DNA from 3 places in the Scandinavium manionii genome. Region 3 is predicted to be linked to each of the others. Evidence: predicted binding sites of a transcription regulator. Region 3 holds the regulator's gene; each other region holds the start of a gene.
The links. The regulator PhoB, encoded in region 3, activates phosphate uptake and scavenging genes when phosphate is short. The targets are predictions, from matches to a motif close to CTGTCATAAAACTGNCNNAT.

Region 1 (7,552 bases), 510 kb from region 3:
ACCCGCCCGCTCTGGGATTTACAGCAGGAGTTGAATAGCCGCACGCCGGATAACCTGCAGCCGATTGAGCTGCCAAAATCCGTCAGTGAAGTGGACGCGGTCACGTCCGCCATCAATCAGCTGGTCGAACGTCTGAATCAAACTCTGGAGCGTGAACGTCTGTTTACCGCTGACGTCGCGCACGAGCTGCGCACCCCGCTCGCCGGGCTGCGTCTGCATCTGGAATTGATGGCGAAATCGCACACGATGATGGTTGACCCGCTGCTGCAGCGACTGGATCAGATGACGCAGAGCATTTCGCAACTGTTACAGTTGGCACGCGTTGGCCAGTCGTTTTCGGCAGGTAGCTATCAGCGAGTGCCGCTGGTAGAAGAAGTGATCCTACCGATTCAGGGCGAGCTGGAAACGATGCTCAGCCTGCGTGGGCAAACATTGAGCCTGCCATCGGCAGACAACGATGTGACGGTGTCGGGTGATGCCACGCTGCTGCGGGTGCTGTTACGTAATCTGGTGGAAAACGCGCATCGCTATAGCCCGGAAAACTCCACCATTACCGTGTCCATTGAGACAGGTATGCTGGCCGTTGAAGACGAAGGGCCGGGAATTGATGAAGCGAAAAGCGGCGAACTCAGTAAAGCGTTCGTGCGTATGGACAGCCGTTACGGCGGAATTGGGCTGGGATTAAGTATTGTCACCCGCATCGCACAGCTGCACGATGCGCAGTTCTTCCTGCATAACAGAAAGCCAGGACCGGGTGTGAAAGCATGGGTTAAATTCCCACGGCGTACGCGCTAATCAGTACGTCAGAACCCACTGGTGGAAGAAGCCAATCACTATCAGAAAGGAAACGAGTACGGTCAGGGTGGTGACGAAATTATCTTTTTGCATGGCGCTGTCCTCATTAAAGAAAGGACAGTCTGGACTACGAAGATTAACGCAACATTAAGGCCCAGACACGCGAGCGTGATCTGGGCCTTGTTTTAGCGATATTTTAGGATGCAGCGATAAATAGATCGCGCAGCTGATGCAGGCGGTCGCGCACTTCTGCCGCTTCTTCGAACTCGAGGTTCTGCGCGTGTTTCATCATCTGCGCCTCCAGCTCGTTGATTTTCTGCTGTAGCGCTTTCGGTGACAGTTCCGCAGCCTGCGTGACTTCTGCTGACTTCGACTTACCGCGACCTTTACCACGCGTTTTCGCCAGGCTTTCGCCCAATGACAGAATATCGACCACTTTCTTGTTCAGGCCCTGCGGCACAATGCCGTTTTCTTCGTTATAAGCCTGTTGCTTCTCACGACGACGCTCGGTTTCACCCATCGCTTTCGCCATCGAGTTGGTAATTCTGTCGGCGTAAAGAATCGCCTTCCCGTTGATATTACGCGCCGCACGACCGATGGTCTGAATAAGCGAGCGCTCGGAACGCAGGAAGCCCTCTTTATCGGCATCCAGAATCGCCACCAGCGACACTTCTGGCATATCGAGGCCTTCCCTTAACAGGTTGATCCCCACCAGCACGTCAAACTCACCGAGGCGCAAATCGCGGATAATTTCCATGCGTTCAACGGTGTCGATATCCGAGTGCAGGTAGCGGACACGCTCGCCATGCTCTTCCAGATATTCCGTTAAGTCCTCCGCCATACGTTTGGTCAGCGTGGTGACCAGAACGCGCTCGTTAATGGCCACGCGCAGACGAATTTCCGACAGCAGGTCATCGACCTGGGTGCCAACCGGGCGCACTTCGATGACAGGATCCAGCAGGCCCGTAGGACGCACCACCTGATCAACGATTTCATCGCCCGATTTTTCAAGCTCGTAGTTGCCGGGTGTGGCCGACACATAAATGGTCTGTGGCACCAGGTTTTCAAATTCTTCAAATTTCAGCGGGCGGTTGTCCAGCGCCGACGGCAAACGGAAGCCGTATTCCACCAGCGTTTCTTTACGCGCCCGATCACCGCGATACATGCCGCCAATCTGCGGTACGGTCACGTGGGATTCATCGATAACCAGCAGACCGTCGGCCGGCAGGTAGTCAAACAGCGTCGGCGGCGGCTCGCCCGGACCACGCCCGGAGAGATAGCGCGAGTAGTTTTCAATGCCCGAGCAGTAGCCCAGCTCGTTCATCATTTCCAAATCAAACTGGGTACGCTGGGAAAGACGTTGTTCTTCCAGCAGCTTGTTGTTTTCCAGCAGCACTTTGCGACGATCGACCAGCTCAACTTTGATCTCTTCCATCGCCTGCACAATTCGCTCGCGCGGCGTGACGTAGTGCGTTTTCGGGTAGACGGTAAAGCGCTGAATGGTTGATTCCAGATGGCCGGTCAGCGGGTCAAACAGCGACAGCCGCTCAACCTCTTCGTCGAACAGCTCCACGCGCAGCGCAATGTCGTCAGATTCCGCCGGGAAGATGTCGATAACTTCGCCGCGTACGCGGAATGTGCCGCGCTGGAAAGCCTGATCGTTGCGGGCGTATTGCAGCTCGGCGAGACGACGCAGAATCGAACGCTGGTCGATTATCATCCCCACCGTCAGGTGCAGCATCATCTTCAGATACAGGTCCGGGTCACCCAGACCGTAGATAGCGGACACCGACGCCACCACTATCACGTCGCGGCGTTCAAGCAGTGCCTTGGTCGCAGAAAGACGCATCTGTTCAATGTGTTCGTTCACAGAGGCGTCTTTTTCGATAAAGGTATCTGAGCTTGGGACGTAGGCTTCCGGCTGGTAGTAGTCATAGTAGGAGACGAAAAACTCGACTGCGTTTTCCGGGAAGAACTCTTTCATCTCGCCGTACAGCTGAGCCGCCAGCGTTTTATTCGGTGCCAACACCATCGTCGGGCGCTGAAGGTCAGCAATGACGTTAGCGATGGTAAACGTTTTCCCTGATCCGGTTACTCCGAGCAGCGTTTGGTGCGCCAGACCATCTTCAAGCCCTTCTTCCAGACGACGAATGGCCTCGGGCTGATCGCCAGAGGGTTTGAAAGAGGAATGCAGTTTTAACGGTTTACTCATTAACGACAACCTGATGAAGGGGAAACGGGCAGACGATTAATTCTACTCGCCGCACCAAAATTTGCCAATAATAAATACTGGATAAAAAAACAGTAACGCATTATCGTATTTGTGTTACCGGTTCCACGGGCGTGCAACTGCGGGGGAAATTTCCCCTGCGACGAGATAAAACACCAGATGCAGCAGGTTATCCCCAGAACATTCCCACATTTAACATTTGTCAAGATGCGTAATGAATCTTTTATGGCAGCCAGTGACACTTTTCTTACAGACATTGCTTTTATCGAAGTGATTGATAAAAAAAGAGAATATCGAAAAGCCGCGTTTCGCATCAATTTGGACGCAGGCCGCGTCTTCTCTCGCCTACCGTGAGTTTTCTAACTCTAATGCACATGGTTATCCACAGGAATGGTGGATAACTACCTGCAGCCCAACTCCCCTGCCACTCGCGCAAAACGCACCGGCACCTCAAAAGGCTCCGGTAAAAATTTTTTATCGCTCTTTTTTGTCTTTAATCATCTAAAAGTGCCCTTATTTTCTGATGAGATATTGCTCACAAAATCAGCATCAGCGCTGCACCACCAGCCGACATGTTGACCCACCAGAGCACTGACAAAGTGCAGCGGCTACGTTCTGACGCCATCTCAACGGGCTGATTTAGGGGTTAAATCCGAAATACGCATCATTCCCGAGCGGCATTTCTCTTCTGGCAAGGGATTTGCAGAATCTTATCGCCGCTGACGGCCACACCGAAGGAGAAGCCGATGTTGAGTTTACGTGCAGTGAATCACTATTACGGAAGTCAGCATATTCTGTGGAATCTCAGCCTCGACCTCGCGCCCGGAGAGTGCACCTGCGTGCTGGGGCTGCCCGGCATGGGAAAAACCACGCTGGTGAACTGCATCGCGGGGTTTCAGGCTATCGAAAGCGGCACCATGGTCTGGCAGGATGTCAGCGGGCCGCCGCGCGACCTGCTGATGCTCTCGCCGCCGCTAAGGGCTGCCATGGGCATTGGTTATGTGTCGCAGGATAAGCGTATTTTCTCGCAAATGACGGTAGAGGAAAATTTGCAAATTGCGATGAAGGCAGGCCATGAGGGCACCGGCGCTATTGGCAGCGATATCTTCGACCTGATGCCAGATTTGTATCCGCTGCGTCACGTCAAAGGCGCGCTCATGTCGGACGACGATCAATACCAGCTGGCGTTGGCCAGCGCGCTGGTCACCAAACCGAAATTGCTGATCCTCGATGAACCGACGCGCGGCATGGGTCAGGGATTTATGCACACGCTGGGGGAATGCCTGCTTCGCCTGAATCGCGATCTGGGCCTGACAGTGCTGCTCGCCGAACAGCACCTGCCGTTTATTCGCCGGGTGGCAGACAAATTTTGCCTGCTGCATCGCGGGCGTAACGTCGCGCAGGGTGCAGTCAATCAGCTCGACACCCGACTGCTGGAGCAGTTTATGACACCGGAAGAAGCGCCGTAAGGTTAAGATATTGTCCCGGCTCGGCGGCTTCTGGCCCGTGCTCCAGGTACGGGATCTCGCCAAGGAGCGGCGCGGGGAGTAGACGCGTTAAGGTCGCCAGATATTCCGCATGGCGTTTGCCGGGGGGAATAACGTCATTGGCAATCCAGCCTACAAGCGGCAATCCCGCCTGCGCTATCGCCTGAGCTGTCAGCAACGCATGGTTAATGCACCCGAGCTTAACGCCGACCACCAGAATCACCGGCAGCCGCTCGGCCTGTACCCAGTCGGCAAACGTCCAGTCGGTCGCCAACGGCGTATACCAGCCGCCCGCGCCTTCCACCAGCACCCAATCCGCCTTGTGCGACAGCGCCTGTAATCCGGCAGATAGCGTATGAGCCTCTATCGGCCGCCCTTCATCCTCGCTAACGATATGCGGCGATGTCGGCTCCGCGAAGGTGTACGGATTGACCTCGTCATAGTTCAACGTCAGGCCACTGTTACGCTGTAAGGCCAGCGCATCGGTATTGCGCAGTCCATCAGCGGTCATTTCGCTGCCGGAAGCCACCGGTTTAAACCCTGCGGTACGAAACCCCGCCCGGTTTGCGGCCTGTAAAAGCGCACAGCTGGCCACGGTTTTCCCGACTTCGGTATCAGTTCCGGTGACAAAATAGCGTTCAGTCACGTTCAATCACTCCTGTAAAAATATGGTACGTCAGGGCGCAGCGCCCGTTTTGTTTGGGCCATACCAGCTGAAGCTGCTGCAAATGTCTACGGGTCAGGGTTTGCGCCACCCTGCCTTCGTGCAGATGGGTCGCGCCAATGCCTTTCAGCGAACGCATGGCGCTCAGCGCGTCATCAAACGTGACGCTTAGGGTGTGGATATGATGCTGACAGCGATAGCCCTCAAGCGCCGAGAGGATCTCATCCTGCGCTAAGAATCGATTGGCGTGCGGCTGGTGGTCGATAGCCTGCCACGCCAGATTCAGCTCCGGCAGCGAATCGGCCACCAGCGTGCTGAACGCCACCAGCCCCCCCGGACGCACCACGCGATGCAACTCCCGCAGCGCTGACGCCAGCGATTCACACCACTGTACCGCCAGATTGCTCCACGCCAGACAAAACTGCCGATCGGCAAGCGGCATGGCTTCGATATCTGCTTGCACGTAATGTTGTGCCGAATGTTGCCGCTGGGCTTCGGCCAGCATCTGCGCCGATATATCCAGCGCCGTGACGTTGCTCCCCGCGTCGGTCCAGACACGGCTCATGCTGCCCGGCCCACAACCTGCATCCAGCACCTGTTCAAACGGCCGTTGTGGAAGCTGAGCCAGCAACGCCGCTGCGCTCTGGCGTTGCAGTTCGTCATGCTGCTGATATTGGCTGGCGGCGCGACCGAACGCCGCCGCAATCGCCGGTTTATTCACGGGCGGCATGCAGCACCTCCAGCAGGGTGTCGATATCGTGTGGTTGATGCGCCGCCGTTAGGGTCACCCGCAGACGTGCAGTGCCTGCCGGGACCGTTGGCGGGCGGATGGCCGTCAGCCAGCAGCCCTTGTCACGCAGCCGTTCGGCTATCTGCAACGCACGTGCGTTTTCACCGACGATCAGCGGCTGAATGGCACTGTTCGATGCGGTTAACTGCATATCCAGCTGCTCTGCGCCCTGACGAAAACGTGCGATGTGGCGGTTCAACATCTGCCGACGGGATTCGCCCTCATCGGAACGGACAACCGCCAGCGCCTGACTGAGCGCCACCGCCTGAGCAGGCGGCATACTGGTGCTGTAAATCAAGTGACGAGCGAACTGCAGCAGATAATCCGCAACGTCTTCGCGGCACAGCACTGCCGCGCCGCTCAGGCCGAAGGCTTTACCAAATGTCACCACCAGCAAATCGGGTTTCACCTGCTGGGCGGAACAACTCCCACGCCCTTCTTCGCCGCATACACCCATTCCGTGGGCATCGTCCACTAACAGCCAGCCGTTCGCAGCGCGGGTTGCTGCTGCAATCTCAGCGAGTGGGGCATTGTCGCCATCCATACTGAAAATACCCTCTGTTACCGCCAGCTGCAGGCCGTCAATTGGCTTCGCGAGCAGGGTCGCCAACTGCGCGCTGTCGTTATGCGCAAAGCGCCGCAGCTGTGCCGGGCTGTGGCTCGCGGCCTCCATCAACGACGCGTGGCTCAGACGGTCGGCAACAATTCTGTCCTCTTTGCGCATCAACGCTGCAATCAGCGCCTGATTGGCGGCAAATCCTGAGATAAACAGCAGCGCTCGCGGGTAGCCCAACCAGGCTGCCAGCCCCTGCTCAAACTGCTGATGCGCCTCGCTATAACCGGTGACATGCCCCGACCCGCCGCTGCCGGTGCCGTAACGATCGGCACCCTGCTGCCAGGCGGCGATAATCTGCGGATGCTGACTCAGGCCAAGGTAATCGTTGCTGGAGAAATTGAGCCAGCGCTGCTCGCCCTGCACCAGCCAGCGCCCGGCGCCGTGGGTGACGGGATAACGACGACGAAACGCATCGGCGTCACGTCGCTCGCTCAGTGCGCTGTCAATGCGATGCTGCCAGCTCATACCGTCGCCGCGTTGTAATACGTTTCGGTGTCTGGCGTCATTAGCGCCTGCTCAAGTTTTTGCTGCTGTTCGATATCGCCCGACAGCACCGCCGTCTGCTCCGGGTTCATCCCCAACTTGCGGAACAGTAGCAGGTCTTTGTCTTCTTCCGGGTTCGGCGTGGTCAACAATTTGCAGCCGTAGAAAATCGAGTTAGCCCCGGCCATGAAACACATCGCCTGGGTCTGCTCGTTCATTTTTTCGCGCCCGGCTGACAGGCGCACGTGAGAGGTCGGCATCATGATCCGCGCCACCGCAATGGTGCGAATAAAATCAAACGCATCGACGTCTTCGTTGTTTTCCATCGGCGTGCCTTTGACCTTCACCAGCATGTTGATGGGCACGCTCTCCGGCGGCGTCGGCAGATTCGCCAACTGGAGCAATAGCCCGGCGCGGTCGGTAACGGTTTCGCCCAAACCGACAATCCCGCCGGAGCAGACTTTAATTCCCGCGTCGCGGACTTTGC
Region 2 (7,552 bases), on a different contig from region 3:
GCGGGCTGTACGGCCGCCGCTGGACGGGAATTTAGCGGCAGCTCTTCACGAACTGGCTAATCAGGCGAATGAAATCATCGGTGACCATCGCCGCGCATTTCAGGGTTTGTTCGTGAGACAGTTCTACATCGCTCAGGCCTTCCGCCATATTGGTTATCGCCGATACCGCCAGCACCTTCAGGCCGCAGTGGCGCGCCACGATAACTTCCGGCACGACCGACATGCCGACCACATCGCCGCCCATGTTTTGCATCATGCGAATTTCTGCTGCGGTCTCGAAGTTCGGCCCTGGATAGGAAACGAAAACGCCTTCGTGTAGCGTCAGGCCCAAATCACCGGCGGTGTGCTGCAGTTTCGCGCGCAGGTCTTTGTCATACGCGTTGGCGAGGCTGAAGAAACGTGGGCCAAAGCGGTCATCGTTCGGGCCAACCAGCGGCGTGGACGGCATGGTGTTGATGTGGTCGTTCAGCGCCACCAGGCTTCCGGCAGGGATGCTCGGGTTGAGTGAACCAGCGGCGTTGGTGCAGAACATAAATTCACAGCCGAGCAGCTTAAAGGTGCGCACCGCGTGAGTCATGATGCCCATCCCGACGCCTTCGTAGAAATGCCCGCGACCCTTCATGCAGATGATGTCCACGCCGTGCAGCGAGCCCATCACGACTTCGCCCGCATGACCAATCACGGTGCTTACCGGGAAGCCGGGCAGTTTTTCGTAAGAGATGACGGTCTTGTTATCGAGCTTATCGGCCAGCGACCCAAGGCCGGAGCCGAGGATAAACGCGATGCGTGGCTTAAAACCTGGCTTAACGGCGTTAATGATTTCAACGGCGTCGTAGGGGGTGTCGTTAATCACGGAATGAGACATAAAAACTCCTGAATGCTTTGGGATATACATCCATTCTGAGAAATGAGTGATTGGGAATCCAATTGGATAACAGAGGTTATTGATAGTTTTTTTCGAATGAATTGGCGTGGGCATAGAGCAGCTCAACGGTATTTCAATGAGTTACGATGCGGTTGCCTGACAGCGAGGGACTGATAGCGGAAAAGCACATAGCGGAAGTGTGATGGAGTTCACTGGCATGCTCATTCGCGAAATTGAGAATGAGGATCCTCATTCTGTCATCCTTCCGTCATCTTTCTGTCATGCCACATTCTTATGGTGTTTCACATTCATAAAAAGGTGACAACAACATGAAAATTAAACTTATTTCTCTGGTGTTTGGCAGTACCCTTTCTCTCTCGGCTTTTGCAGCAGAGCCCACCGCGGAGCGCTTTGTGGTGAGTTTTCCTGAAGGCTCACACGTCAATTACAGCGGTGCGTTTTCCAGCGCGTTTGCGAATGGTTTACCGGTGGGGATTGGCTCTGGTTTACTGTTTACCGGTAAGCAAGGCGATGCGCTGACGTTTGCGACGGTGACCGATCGCGGCCCGAACGCTGATTCGCCGAATGTTGGTCAGAACGAAGCTAAAATTTTTGTCACCCCGGACTTTACGCCGTTACTGATGTCCATTCGTGTTGAAAACGGCAAAGCCGAAGCGACCCATCTGCGTCCGCTGCATGATGAGAAAGGCAATATCAACGGTCTTCCGCTGCAAAGTGGGGTGATTGGATCGACCAACGAAGTGGCGCTGAGTGATACCCTGAAAACGCTGACGGGCGATAACCGCGGGCTGGATACCGAAGGCATCACCCCGGACGGCAAAGGCGGTTTCTGGCTGTGTGATGAATATGGCCCGTTCATGATTAACGTCGATGGCAATGGCAAAATCATCGCGAAGCACGGCCCGCAGGCGCTGGACGGTGAAAAGTCGATTGCTGGTGGTCTGCCGAATATCATCAAGTGGCGTCAGTCAAACCGTGGCTTTGAGGGCATCACCCGGACGCCGGATGGGCGCATTATTGCCGCTGTGCAGAGCACACTGGATATTGACGGTAAGAGCAAGAAGAAAGCCCTGTTTACCCGTCTGGTGAGTTTTGACCCGGCGACAGGTAAAACCGCAATGTACGGTTATCCGATTGATAACGTCTACAGCAAAAACAGCGATGCCAAAATCGGCGATATCGTGGCGCTGGATAATGACCACATCCTGCTGATCGAGCAGGGCGGCGATAAAGATGACGTGATGCGCAATAACATCTACAAGGTCGATCTGAGCCAGGCCAGCGATCTGGCGGCATTTGATAAGCCGGGTGAATATCCGGAGTTTGATAGCGCGGATCAACTGGCGAAACGCGGGATCGCTTTAGCGAGCAAAACTCTGGCGGTTGATCTGCGAAAACTCGGCTGGAAGCAGGAAAAAGCCGAAGGTCTGGCGCTGATCGACGGCAAAACTCTGGCGGTGGCGAACGACAATGATTTTGGCGTGAAAACGACGCTGAAAAGCCCGGTGGAAGGGAAGAAACTGAAGGATTATCGGGTGAATGATCAGGGGAAATTGACGGTGGATGACCAGGCGGTGGCGACAACCATCGACATCCAGCCACTGGAAAAACCGGCGTCTGATAGCGAGCTGTGGGTGATTACGTTGCCTGAACCGTTGTTGTAGTTTTTGCGGTTTTCCTCTCCCCATAGGGGAGAGGGTATCGTGCCGTTAGCGCTTCAACCCTGCAAACGCCGCACGAATTTCTGTTTCCGGTAATTGAACGCCGATAAACACCAGCACGCTGTGCGGTGTTTCGTCTCCCCACGGGCGGTCCCAGTCGGCGCTGTACAGGCGTTGCACACCCTGGAACAGCAGGCGATTTGGTTCACCGTCAATCCACAGCATCCCTTTATAACGCAATAGCTTATCGGCAAAATCGAGCAGCAGGTTTTCCATTACGCGGGAAACGTCGCTGATATCGACCGGGTAATCGAGCTCGACCACAATCGATGAGATGTCGTTTTGCTTATCCGCCATAAAGTGAAAACGCGGCTTAGGCTGGATGACGTTTTCTTCGAGCATAAAGCCGTTGGTATTGAACAATAATTCGAGGTCAATATCACCGTGCGTCACGGTGTAAATCGGTGCGCGGGCGTTGATGCGCGTCAGGCGCTCACAGAGTTTTTCTGTCTCTTGCGCCACGTCGGTTTTAGTCAGCAGAATGCGATCCGCGTAGCCTACCTGCGACTGCGCCAGCGTGAACTGATTCATCTGCTCGTCGGCGTGAACGGCGTCGACCAGGGCTATCACCCCGTCGAGCATGTAGCGCTCGCAGAGGATCTCATGCGAGAAAAAGGTCTGCACGATAGGTCCTGGATCGGCCATGCCGGTACATTCGATGATCAACCGGTCGAATTCGATATCGCCGCGATCGCGACCGTCGAGCAGATCCAGCAGCGCGTCTTCCAGTTCGTTGGATCGACTGCAACAAATACAGCCGTTGGTCAGGGTGGTTATCTGCGTGGCGCGTGAGCCAATCAACTGATCGTCCATCGAGACTTCGCCGAACTCGTTTTCGATCACGGCAATTTTGAACCCGTGATCCGCGTTGAGAATGTGACACAGCAGAGTCGTTTTACCTGCGCCGAGAAAACCGGTAAGTAGGGTGACGGGAATCGGGGTCATTATTTCTCCTTTAGCAGCAGCGCATGCCGCCTTCTCCACTGCCGCCGTAGCGCGCTTGCTGGCGCTCGCGGAAGAATTCTTCGTAAGTCATGTACGGTTTATCCGGATGATTGCTCTGCATGTGTTCGACGTAGTTGTCGTAATCCGGGATACCAATCAGCATCTTTGCCGCCTGACCGAGATATTTTTTGGCCTGCCCTAAGTTACCAAACATAATTCATCCTGATAAGACAAAGCCCCGCCGGAGCGGGGCTGAATACGATTAATGATGTGAAGAGGTCTTCACGCCACCTTCTGGCACCGGAACATACGGCGTTTCCTTGTCGGTTCGCGCGTCGATAGCGCGCGCCTTCATACAGGTTTTGATGCCGTAGAAAATGATGCTGTAAACCACCACCAGGAACAGAATGCTCAGCCCTGCGTTGGTGTAGTTGTTGATGACGATGTGGTTCATGTTAGCAATCTGTTGGGCAGTCAGGTCGCTGCTGCCTGCGGCAATTTTCGCTTTGTACTGGTTCGCCATGAAGAAGAAGCCTTCCAGCTGCGGATTATTGCTGAACAGTTTCAGGCCGAGCGCCCAGGTGGTACACAACAGCAGCCATAGCGCAGGCACCACGGTGACCCAGATGTATTTGGTGCGCTTCATTTTCACTAGCACCACGGTGCCGAGCACCAGCGCCACGGCCGCCAGCATCTGGTTAGAGATCCCGAACAGCGGCCATAGGCTCTTCACGCCGCCCAGTGGGTCAACCACGCCCTGATACAGCAGATAGCCCCACAGGCCGACGCAGCCCGCCGTCCCGGCGATACCCGCCACCAGAGAGTCGGTTTTCTTCAGGAATGGCACGAAGTTACCGAGCAAATCCTGCAACATAAAGCGACCGGCACGGGTGCCTGCATCCAGCGCGGTCAGAATGAACAGCGCTTCGAACAGAATACCGAAGTGGTACCAGAAGCCCATGTCCGCCCACGGCAGTACTTTGTGGAACACGTGGGCGATACCGACGGCAAGCGTAGGCGCGCCACCGGCACGGTTCAGTACCGACGGCTCGCCGATGTCTTTCGCGGTCTGCATGATTTGCTCAGGCGAGATAACGAAGCCCCAGGAGCTAACGGTCGCCGCGGCGTGAACGCTGGCATCTTTCAGCTGCGCCATGATCATCGCCGCATTTTCGCCGCCCATTTCGTGCAGGTTCGGCATGGTGATACCGAGGCCCGCAGGCGGGGTATTCATCGCGAAGTACAGGCCCGGCTCGATGATAGACGCCGCAACCAGCGCCATGATCGCCACGAAAGACTCCATCAGCATCGCGCCATAGCCAATCAGGCGCGCATCTTTTTCATTCGCCAGCAGCTTCGGCGTGGTGCCGGACGCAATCAGCGCATGGAAACCAGACACCGCACCGCAGGCGATGGTAATGAACAGGAACGGGAACATCGCGCCTTTCCACAGTGGACCAGTACCGTCGATGTACTGGGTCACTGCCGGCATTTTCAGCTCCGGGTTGAGGATAACGATGCCGAGCGCCAGGCCCACAATCACCCCGATTTTCAGGAAGGTGGCGAGGTAGTCGCGCGGAGCCAGAATCAGCCACACCGGCAGCAGCGCAGAGACAAAGGCGTAGCCAATCAGCGCGAAGGTGATGGTGGTGTCTTTAAAGGTCAGCGCCGGGCCCCAGTACGGGTCGTGAGCGATGACGCCGCCGAACCAGATGGATGCCACCAGAAGCACGATGCCGATAACCGAGATTTCGCCCACGCGGCCGGGGCGAATAAAGCGCATGTAGACGCCCATAAACAGCGCAATTGGCACGGTCGAGCAGACGGTGAATACGCCCCACGGGCTTTCGGCGAGGGCTTTCACCACGATAAGCGCCAGTACCGCGAGGATAATAATCATGATAAGGAAGCAGCCGAACAGGGCAATCGAGCCCGGCACGCGGCCCATTTCTTCTTTTACCATTTCACCGAGCGAGGAACCGTTACGGCGCGAGGAGATAAACAGCACCATAAAGTCCTGCACCGCCCCGGCCAGCACGACACCGGCCAGCAGCCACAGCGTGCCGGGCAGATAGCCCATTTGCGCTGCCAGCACCGGGCCGACCAGTGGGCCTGCGCCGGCGATCGCCGCAAAGTGGTGCCCGAACAGCACGTAGCGGTTGGTCGGGACGTAGTTCAGACCATCGTTATTGATAACCGCCGGTGTGGCGCGGGTCTCATCGAGTTTCATCACCTTCTGGGCGATGTACAGGCTGTAGTAGCGATAGGCCACCAGATACACCGAGACCGAGGCGACCACGATCCACAGGGCGCTGACGTGCTCGCCGCGACGCAGGGCAACCACCGACAGGCAGAACGCCCCGATGATTCCAATAATGGCCCATGGCACATGCTTGAGAAGTTTTTTCATATCCATAGTTAAAAACCTGGCGTTTATAAGAATGAGTGAAGTGTTACAACGACTTCTGGAGGTATTGATGCTGGGAGCTATGGTGCCAGAGCTTCGCGCGCGCAGAAGGGGGAAAATGGGTGAGTGGTTGTCAGACGCAGGTAAGCGGTCAAAAAGGCGGGCGAGCGGTTCAGGCTCGCCGCAATTGACTGAATTTGTGTGATTGGGATCACTTAAGGCGGGCCGCCATTTTGCACTTCAGCCCGCTTTTTGATGTCCCGATACGTTTTACCGTCGATGTGCAGGTGGTTAAATCGCCGCTTCCAGTTCCATCATCACCGGATGGAAACGGCGTTTGAAATAGATAAGACCGTGGCCCGCATCGCTGAGAACGATATTTTTAATTTCAACCAGATAGGTCAGATGGGTGCCGATGGTTTGCACCTGGCTTATCTCCCCTTCAAGGCTGGCGAGTGCGCCTTTTAACACCGGTTGCGCCAGCGGGCCTTTCTGCCAGCAGGAGAGGTTAAAACGCTCCTCCATCGTCATCCCGGTCATGCCAGCAAAGTGGCGCGCCATCAGTTCCTGTTCGTGATTCAGTACGTTGACACACAGTCTGCCATTCCCCTGAAACACCGGGTTCATCGCGCTGTTGGCGTTAATGCACACCAGCAGGGAAGGCGGCGTGTCGGTGACTGAACAGACCGCGGTGGCGGTTATCCCGCAACGTCCGGCTTCACCCTCGGTGGTGACAATATTGACTGCCGCCGACAGGCTGGCCATCGCCTCGCGAAAACGCAGGCGTTGTTCATCTGATTGCATTGAAGCCTCCCGCTGCGTTATTTCAGCAGCTTATCCAGCAGGTTGATATCGCTGTTGTTGTGTAAATGGGGAACCGTCCAGCCGTGCTGGTCGTACTCAGAGAGACAGCGGTCGACCATCGCCATCATTTTGTCCATGTTGCCGGAGCTTTGTGCCTGACGCAGACACTGCAGGCGGATTTCATCCTGGCTGCCTGAGTAGTTGATTTCATACAGCTCGTGACGGCCGCCAAATTCACTGCCAATCGCATCCCACATCAGTTTCAGGATCTTAATGCGCTCAACATGATCCATGCCGTTGGAGCCACGCACATATTTCGCCAGATACTGATCTATCTGTGGGTTGTTCAGATCGCGGGCGCTGGAGGGCAGATAGATCAGACCGCTGGTGACGTTACGCTCGATAATGTTTTTGATCTTGGCGTAGGCCATCGGCGCCATTACGCGATAGGTCTGCAGCGCGGCGTGATCTGGCAGATAAGCGCCGTTCACCCACGGAGTCGCTTCGGAACACATGGAGTCACTCAGCGCCCAGAACATGTTGCGCCAGGCCACCACTTCACCGAGGTCGGCCTGTACGCCACGGAACTCAACGGTACCAGTGCATTCCAGCGACTTTTTCAGCAGTGCGGTGATGAAATCGAGCTTCACCGCCAGCCGTACGCAGGCTTGCAACGGATACATACGGGCGAAGCCGCCTTCCATCGTCCAGCGACGGCAACGATCGAAATCACGATAGATAAGCACGTTCTCCCACGGGATCAGCACCTTATCCATCACCAGGATCGCA
Region 3 (7,552 bases):
GATGCCGGAGACAATTATTCTGGTTATTTTGGCGGGATAGGCGCGGGCTATTCGATCAACACTCATCACTCGTTCAGGGCTATGACCTATATCCAGGATAACAATACCTATATCGCCGATCCCGATAAACGCTTTTTGTTAGCCTATAAATACCAGTTCTGAGGCGAGGCAAACCCAGCGGCGAATGCCGCCGGGCCTGACATTATTGCGCGCTGGACAGTTGACGGTCGCGACGCGTTTTGAACTGCCAGCCAATCAGCAGCAGCACAATCCACGCGAATCCAACGTACAGCGAAATGCGGGTGTCCGGATGCCAGCCAATCAGCATGATGATAAACACCAGGAACAGCAGGCCGACGATCGTGGTGAACACGCCGCCAGGGACTTTAAACTTCAGGTCCTTCAGCTCTTCCGGCGACAGACGACGGCGGAACGCAATTTGTGACAGCAGGATCATTATCCACACCCAGACGGTGGCGAACGTTGCCAGGGAGGCAATCACCAGGAACACATTTTCCGGCATGATATAGTTCAGATACACCGCCAGCAGCAGCGCGACGGTCATGACCGCCACCGTCACCCACGGCACGCCGTTACGCGAGGTTTTAGCGAACACCTTCGGCGCACTGCCCTGCTCCGCCATGCCGTGCAGCATACGGCCCACACCAAAGACATCAGAGTTAATCGCCGACAGCGACGCGGTCAGCACCACGAAGTTCAGGATGCCTGCGGCAAACGTAATCCCCATGTGCTGGAAGGTCATCACGAACGGGCTACCGCTGGTGCCGACCTGGTTCCATGGGTAAATCGACATGATCACAAACAGCGTGCCCACATAGAACACCAGGATACGCATCGGCACGGAGTTAATCGCACGCGGAATGGAGGTCTGCGGGTCTTTCGCTTCACCGGCGGTGATGCCGATGATTTCAATCCCGCCGTAGGCGAACATCACCATTTGCAGTGACATCACCATACCGAGCCAGCCATGACTGAAGAATCCGCCGTTGCTCCACAGATTGTGGATGCCGGTTGGCTGCCCGCCGTTGCCTATCCCCCAAATGATGATGCCGAAACCGGCGACGATCATTACGATAATGGTGGCGACTTTAAAGAACGAGAACCAGAATTCCAGCTCGCCAAAGACCTTCACGCTCATCAGGTTGATGGAGCAAATCAGCAACACGACGCTCAGCACCCAAATCCAGTGCGGTACCGCCGGGAACCAGACGCCCATGTAAATGCCGAACGCGGTGACGTCAGCGATGGCCACGATCAGGATTTCAAAACAGTAGGTCCAGCCGGTGATGTAACCCGCGAGCGGGCCTAAGTTGTCCTGCGCATAGCGAGAAAACGAGCTGGCAGACGGGTTGTGCACCGACATTTCGCCAAGTGCGCGCATGATGATGTAAGCGGCAACGCCGCCAATAAGATACGCCAGCAGCACGCTGGGACCGGCCATTTTGATGGCGTCTGCCGAGCCATAAAAAAGACCAGTACCAATTGCCGATCCGAGCGCCATAAAGCGGATGTGACGGGCGGTTAGCCCACGCTTTAGCTTGTTGTTGGTTTCCATAAATTCCACTGCCTGTACAAAAAACAAAACCACGGAGCCAATGGCCCCGTGGTTAATTTCAATCCTCGCCCGCTAATTAATGCGCGCTGGAGGTCACCTGACGGCCTGCTGCGCGATCCCATCCCATTGCCAGAACGGCGGCAACGATAGTCGGCATCAGCCAGGCCAGACCTTGCTGAGCCAGCGGCAAATGCGCGGTCCAGGCTGGCAGAATATCGGCGAATGCAGAGGCTTTAACACCGTCCAGCAGACCGAACACCAGGCTGATAAACATCGCCGGGGCAATCACGCGGGACGAATTATGCCACCAACCGCGGGTAAAACTTAATACCACCAGTGCGATACATGGCGGATAAATCGCTGTCAGCACCGGAACCGAAATCTGAATCAAGTGGCTGAGGCCCAGATTGGACACCACCATCGAGAACAGACCGAGGATAAAGACCAGTGAACGATAAGACAGCGGCAGGTACTGAGAGAAGAACTCGGCACACGCTGTGGTCAGGCCAACCGCCGTTACCATGCAGGCGATGAAAATCAACGCTGCCAGCAGGAAGCTGCCTGCCCCACCAAAGGTGTGCTGAACGTATGCGTGCAGGATAGCGGCGCCGTTGGCGTTCTGATCGACCAGCGTCGCGCTGTCTGAACCCAGACGGAACAGCGCCAGGTACAGCAGCGTCAGGCCGACGCCCGCCATCAGGCCCGCCCAGACGGTGTAACGAGTCAGCAAACGCGCTTCGGTCACACCGCGAGAACGTGCGGCGTTAACGATAACGATGCCGAATACCATTGCGCCAAGGGTATCCATGGTCAGGTAGCCGTTGACGAAACCGTTGGAGAACGGCGCGGTCTGGTAGGCATCCAGCGCATGGCTAATGGAGCCTGCCGGCCACATCAGGGCAGCCACGGACAGCACCACCAGGGCGATAATTTTCAGCGGTGCCAGGAAGTTACCCACCGTATCGAGCAGTTTGCCCGGATACAGTGAAACCAGAATGACCAGCGCGAAATAGATAATGCTGTAGATAAGCAGCGGCAGTGCGCCGTCACCCGTCAGCGGCGCGATGCCTACTTCGAAAGAAACGGTTGCGGTACGCGGCGTGGCGAACAGCGGCCCGACGGCGAGATAACACACCACTGCCAGCAGAATACCGGCCACTTTACCGATTGGCGTGCTGAGACTGTCAACGCCACCGCCGACCTTCGCCAATGCAACGATAGTCAGAACCGGCAGGCCAACGCCCGTAATCAGGAAACCAAAGGCCGCCGTCCAGACGTGTTCGCCAGCCTGCAAACCCACCATAGGAGGGAAAATAATGTTGCCTGCGCCAACGAACAACGCAAAGGTCATAAAGCCCAGGGCGATGATATCGCGAGATTTTAACTGATGGGTCATAAACTCTTTACTGCCTGTGGATGTGGTGTTGAAAGTAAAAGCGTCGATTTATTCCAGTGGAACAGAACAACGGCAAGAGCGAACAAAGCAGTGGGAAATACTCCCGATAATCACGCACGAAGAATTGTTATTGGGTTTAGCGCGCGAAAGCAGTCAGACCGCGACTGCATTGGGGGCAATTTAAACGCTTATAACGTTTTAAAGCAACAAGGGATCGCAAAACCAGAGGATTATAGCAATATCGAGTTTCGAGTTAGCATGATTGACCAGATATTAGAAAAACCTCTGGCTAATCATGCGAACAAAAAAGCAACAGGCGTTTGATAATTATCCACCGCTTGGTTAACTGGAAAGCAAAAAAACCGGCTTGCGCCGGTCTTTGTCAATCTTTCCTGACACCCGAATCATCAGACGCTTTTTTTGGCAATCAAACGTTCCGGCAGTAAGAAACTGAAGCGGGTGTTTTTACCCGGCGTGCTTTCGATATCAAGGCGACTTTCGTGATGATTTACCGCATGTTTCACGATTGCCAGCCCCAGACCACTGCCGCCGGTTTGCCGCGAGCGGGCTTTATCGACGCGGTAGAAGCGTTCCGTCAGGCGCGGAATATGCTCCGGCGCGATGCCAGGACCGTTATCTTCCACGCTGAACAATACGCCGTGCGGCTCGCGCTGCCAGCGCACGGTGATTTCAGTGCCTTCCGGCGTATGATTCACCGCGTTATACACCAGATTCGACATCGCACTGCGCAACTGCTCCTCGCTGCCAAGCACCTGCAGTGAATCCTCAATGTCGAAATGCAGAATGTGCTTCTTATGGCTGAGAGTCTGCGCCTCGCGCTCAATCACCCTGAGCATCATTGGCACGTCGATAGTTTCATTCAATGCCGCCAGCGGAGCCGCCTCGATGCGTGACAGCGTAAGCAGTTGGCGCACCAGGCCTTCCATACGCTGGGTTTGCTCACGCATGGTGTGCAGCGCTTTTTCACGCGGCGCGCCTTCCAGCGCTTGCTCCTGCATCATCTCCAGATAGCCCTGCAGCACCGTCAACGGCGTGCGTAATTCATGGCTGACGTTGGCGAAGAAATTGCGGCGGGCGCCTTCCAGCTGGTGCATCTGAGTAACGTCACGTGCCACCAGCAGCAGCTGTTTTTCACTGTAGGGCATGACGCGAATTTCCAGATGTCGCCCGGTGTTGAGCACCAGGTTGAGCGGCCGGGTGAAATCGCGAGATTTGAGATAGCGGGAAAATTCAGGGTAGCGCAGCAGGTTAAGGATGTTCTGACCGTTATCGTCCGGCCAGCGTAGATTCAGCAGCTGCTGGGCCAGGCCGTTACACCAGAACATGGCCCCTTCTTCGGTGGTCAGCACCACCGCATCAGGCAGCGATTCAGCGCCACTACGAAAGCGTTTGATCAGGCTCCCCAGCTCACGACGGCGCTTTTTATTACGCATCTGCATCTGGTGCAGCCCATACAGCAGCGGCTCCCAGCTGCCTTTGCCCGGCGGTGGCGTCATGCTGCGGTCAACCCATAGCCACCATGAAAGTTGCAGTAAATTCCAGAAATGCCAGATAAGTAGCCCGGTCACCGCCGCCAGTAAGAACCATGGCAAATACCCGAATAGCGCCCCCAGAATGAGGGCCGGAATACAACAGAGGATCAGCTCAAAAACCAGCCTTTTCCATGACAGCCGTTCAAGCACGGGTCACACTCCAGTCAATTGTCAGAAACGGGCGGAGAAACGATAACCCGTGCCGCGAACGGTTTGTACCATTCTGTCGTGACCACTGTGTTCCAGCGCTTTACGCAGACGACGAATGTGAACATCCACCGTCCGGTCTTCTACATACACATTCGTTCCCCAGACGTTATTCAGCAGCTGTTCGCGGCTGTATACGCGCTCCGGATGAGTCATAAAGAAGTGCAGCAGTTTAAACTCGGTCGGCCCCATGTCCAGCGGGTTTTCACCGGTCATGACGCGGTGGGAAGAAGGGTCAAGGCTCAGGCCCTGCATTTCGATAACCTCTTCTACCGCCATCGGCGAGATACGGCGCATGACAGCTTTGATACGGGCCACCAGCTCTTTCGGGGAGAAAGGCTTGGTGATGTAATCGTCGGCGCCGGTTTCCAGGCCCCGCACGCGATCTTCTTCTTCGCCACGCGCGGTCAGCATCACCACAGGAATATCGCGCGTTAACGCTTCACGCTTGAGGTGTTTGATAAACTGAATGCCCGAGCCACCTGGCAGCATCCAGTCGAGCAAGACTAAATCAGGCCACGGTTCGTTCAGTTGGTTTACAGCACTGTCATAATCGTCTGCTTCTACAGGCTGAAAGCCATTTTGCTCCAGGACGAAGCACACCATTTCGCGAATTGGGGCTTCATCTTCAACGACCAGAATACGTCTCGCCATTATAAATCCTGTGTTATTAGTCATGTGCCTGTAAGCGGCGTCTTATTCGGCGTAAGTATGCGTCAGATTTATGACAGATTTATGATAGAGCCTTTTCACATTATTACACTGAATGACTGCGGTCATCGCCCTGTTATCCCTAAATGTTTTTACCCGTCATATTTCCAGCTGCCTCTTCATTGGCTGCGCTTGCCCCCCCAGTCACATAGTTATCTATGCTCCAGGGGGGAAGCAAGCTTGCCGCTTCGATGCAACTCGAATTATTTAGGGTATATAATGACGGCCTCGCTTTTCAGCCACGGGCCCACTATGCGCATCCTACACACCTCCGACTGGCACCTCGGCCAGAATTTCTACAGTAAAAGCCGTGCCGCTGAGCACGATGCTTTTCTCGACTGGCTGCTGGAAACCGCACAGGCGAACGAGGTGGATGCCATTATCGTGGCCGGTGATATCTTCGACACCGGTTCACCGCCGAGCTACGCGCGCGAACTCTACAACCGTTTCGTGGTGAAATTGCAGCAAACCGGCTGTCATCTGGTGGTGCTGGCGGGGAACCATGATTCCGTCGCCACGCTCAACGAATCCCGCGATATTCTCGCGTTCCTGAACACCACCGTGGTCGCCGGAAGCGGGATGGCCCCTTGCGTGCTCAACCATCGCGATGGAACCCCTGGGGCGATTTTCTGCCCGGTGCCGTTTCTGCGTCCACGCGATGTCATCGTCAGCCAGGCCGGTTCCTCCGCCGGGGAAAAGCAGCAACATTTATTACAGGCCATCACTGATTACTATCAGCAGCAATATCAGCAGGCTTGCGAACTACGTGGCGATCGCCCGCTGCCAATCATCGCCAGTGGCCATCTGACTACCGTCGGCGCCAGTAAAAGTGACGCGGTACGTGACATTTATATCGGCACGCTCGACGCCTTCCCGGCGCAGAACTTCCCGCCGGTGGACTACATTGCCCTCGGCCACATCCATCGGGCGCAAAAAATTGGCGGCAGCGAGCACATTCGCTACTGCGGCTCGCCGATTTCCCTGAGTTTCGATGAAACAGGCAAAGCGAAAACCGTCAATCTGGTGAGTTTTAACGATGGAAAACTGGCGGAAGTGACGCCGCTGGAGGTGCCCGTGACGCAGCAGTTGGCGGTGCTGAAAGGCGATTTCGCCAGCATCAGCGAGCAACTGACGCAGTGGCGCGATGGCGATGCCCCCTCGCCGGTGTGGCTCGATATCGAAATCACCAGCGACGAATATCTGCACGACATCCAGCGAAAAATTCAGGCCCTGACCGACGAGCTACCGGTTGAAGTGCTACTGGTGCGCCGCAGTCGCGAACAGCGCGAGCGCATTATGGCCAGCGAACATCGCGAAACGCTAAGCGAACTGAAAGTCGAAGAGGTTTTTGCGCGCCGCCTGGCGCTGGAAGCACTGGAAGAACCGCAGCAACAGCGCCTGCATCAGCTGTTTAACGAAACGGTGCACGCGCTTTCCGGGGAGGAACAGCCATGAAAATTTTGAGTCTGCGGCTGAAAAACCTCAACTCGCTGAAGGGCGAGTGGAAAATTGATTTCACCGCCGAGCCTTTCGCCAGCAACGGTCTGTTTGCCATTACCGGCCCGACCGGTGCGGGTAAAACCACCCTCCTCGACGCCATCTGTCTGGCGTTGTACCACAAAACGCCGCGTCTCAGCACCTTGTCACAATCACAAAACGATTTGATGACCCGCGATACCGCCGAATGTCTGGCGGAAGTGGAATTCGAGGTGAAAGGCGTGGCCTACCGCGCCTTCTGGAGCCAGAACCGCGCGCGCAATCAGCCCGATGGCAACCTGCAAGCCCCACGCGTGGAGCTGGCCCGCTGCGACGACGGTAAAATACTGGCCGAAAAAGTCAAAGACAAGCTGGATCTGACTGCCTCGCTGACCGGGCTGGATTATGGCCGCTTCACCCGCTCAATGATGCTTTCTCAAGGCCAGTTCGCCGCGTTCCTCAACGCCGAACCGAAAGAGCGCGCCGAACTGCTGGAGGAGCTGACCGGCACTGAGATTTACGGCCAGATTTCCGCGATGGTGTTTGAAAAGCATAAAGAAGCCAAAACCGAACTGGAGAAGCGCCAGGCTCAGGCTTCGGGCATGATTTTGCTGAATGACGAGCAGCAGCAGG

Region 1: the regulator PhoB is predicted to act here: its motif matches at 3,259-3,278, upstream of uvrB (excinuclease ABC subunit UvrB).
Region 2: the regulator PhoB is predicted to act here: its motif matches at 1,120-1,139, upstream of MUU51_RS13190 (esterase-like activity of phytase family protein).

The regions. Positions count from the first base shown of each region.
Region 1 covers NZ_JALIGC010000040.1:271,594-279,145, forward strand. Annotated here, with positions in the region: gene pmrB (two-component system sensor histidine kinase PmrB) at 1-795, shown strand, start outside; gene uvrB (excinuclease ABC subunit UvrB) at 992-3,007, opposite strand; gene MUU51_RS19060 (ABC transporter ATP-binding protein) at 3,772-4,494, shown strand; gene bioD (dethiobiotin synthase) at 4,469-5,158, opposite strand; gene bioC (malonyl-ACP O-methyltransferase BioC) at 5,151-5,906, opposite strand; gene bioF (8-amino-7-oxononanoate synthase) at 5,890-7,047, opposite strand; gene bioB (biotin synthase BioB) at 7,044-7,552, opposite strand, start outside.
Region 2 covers NZ_JALIGC010000038.1:273,979-281,530, reverse strand. Annotated here, with positions in the region: gene xapA (xanthosine phosphorylase) at 32-865, opposite strand; gene MUU51_RS13190 (esterase-like activity of phytase family protein) at 1,195-2,550, shown strand; gene yjiA (GTPase) at 2,596-3,552, opposite strand; gene MUU51_RS13180 (YbdD/YjiX family protein) at 3,563-3,766, opposite strand; gene MUU51_RS13175 (carbon starvation CstA family protein) at 3,815-5,968, opposite strand; gene MUU51_RS13170 (4-hydroxyphenylacetate 3-monooxygenase reductase subunit) at 6,251-6,763, opposite strand; gene hpaB (4-hydroxyphenylacetate 3-monooxygenase, oxygenase component) at 6,781-7,552, opposite strand, start outside.
Region 3 covers NZ_JALIGC010000040.1:781,701-789,252, forward strand. Annotated here, with positions in the region: gene MUU51_RS21440 (hypothetical protein) at 1-162, shown strand, start outside; gene proY (proline-specific permease ProY) at 203-1,576, opposite strand; gene brnQ (branched-chain amino acid transporter carrier protein BrnQ) at 1,653-2,972, opposite strand; gene MUU51_RS21455 (hypothetical protein) at 2,964-3,296, shown strand; gene phoR (phosphate regulon sensor histidine kinase PhoR) at 3,380-4,675, opposite strand; gene phoB (phosphate response regulator transcription factor PhoB) at 4,697-5,386, opposite strand; gene sbcD (exonuclease subunit SbcD) at 5,696-6,898, shown strand; gene sbcC (exonuclease subunit SbcC) at 6,895-7,552, shown strand, end outside.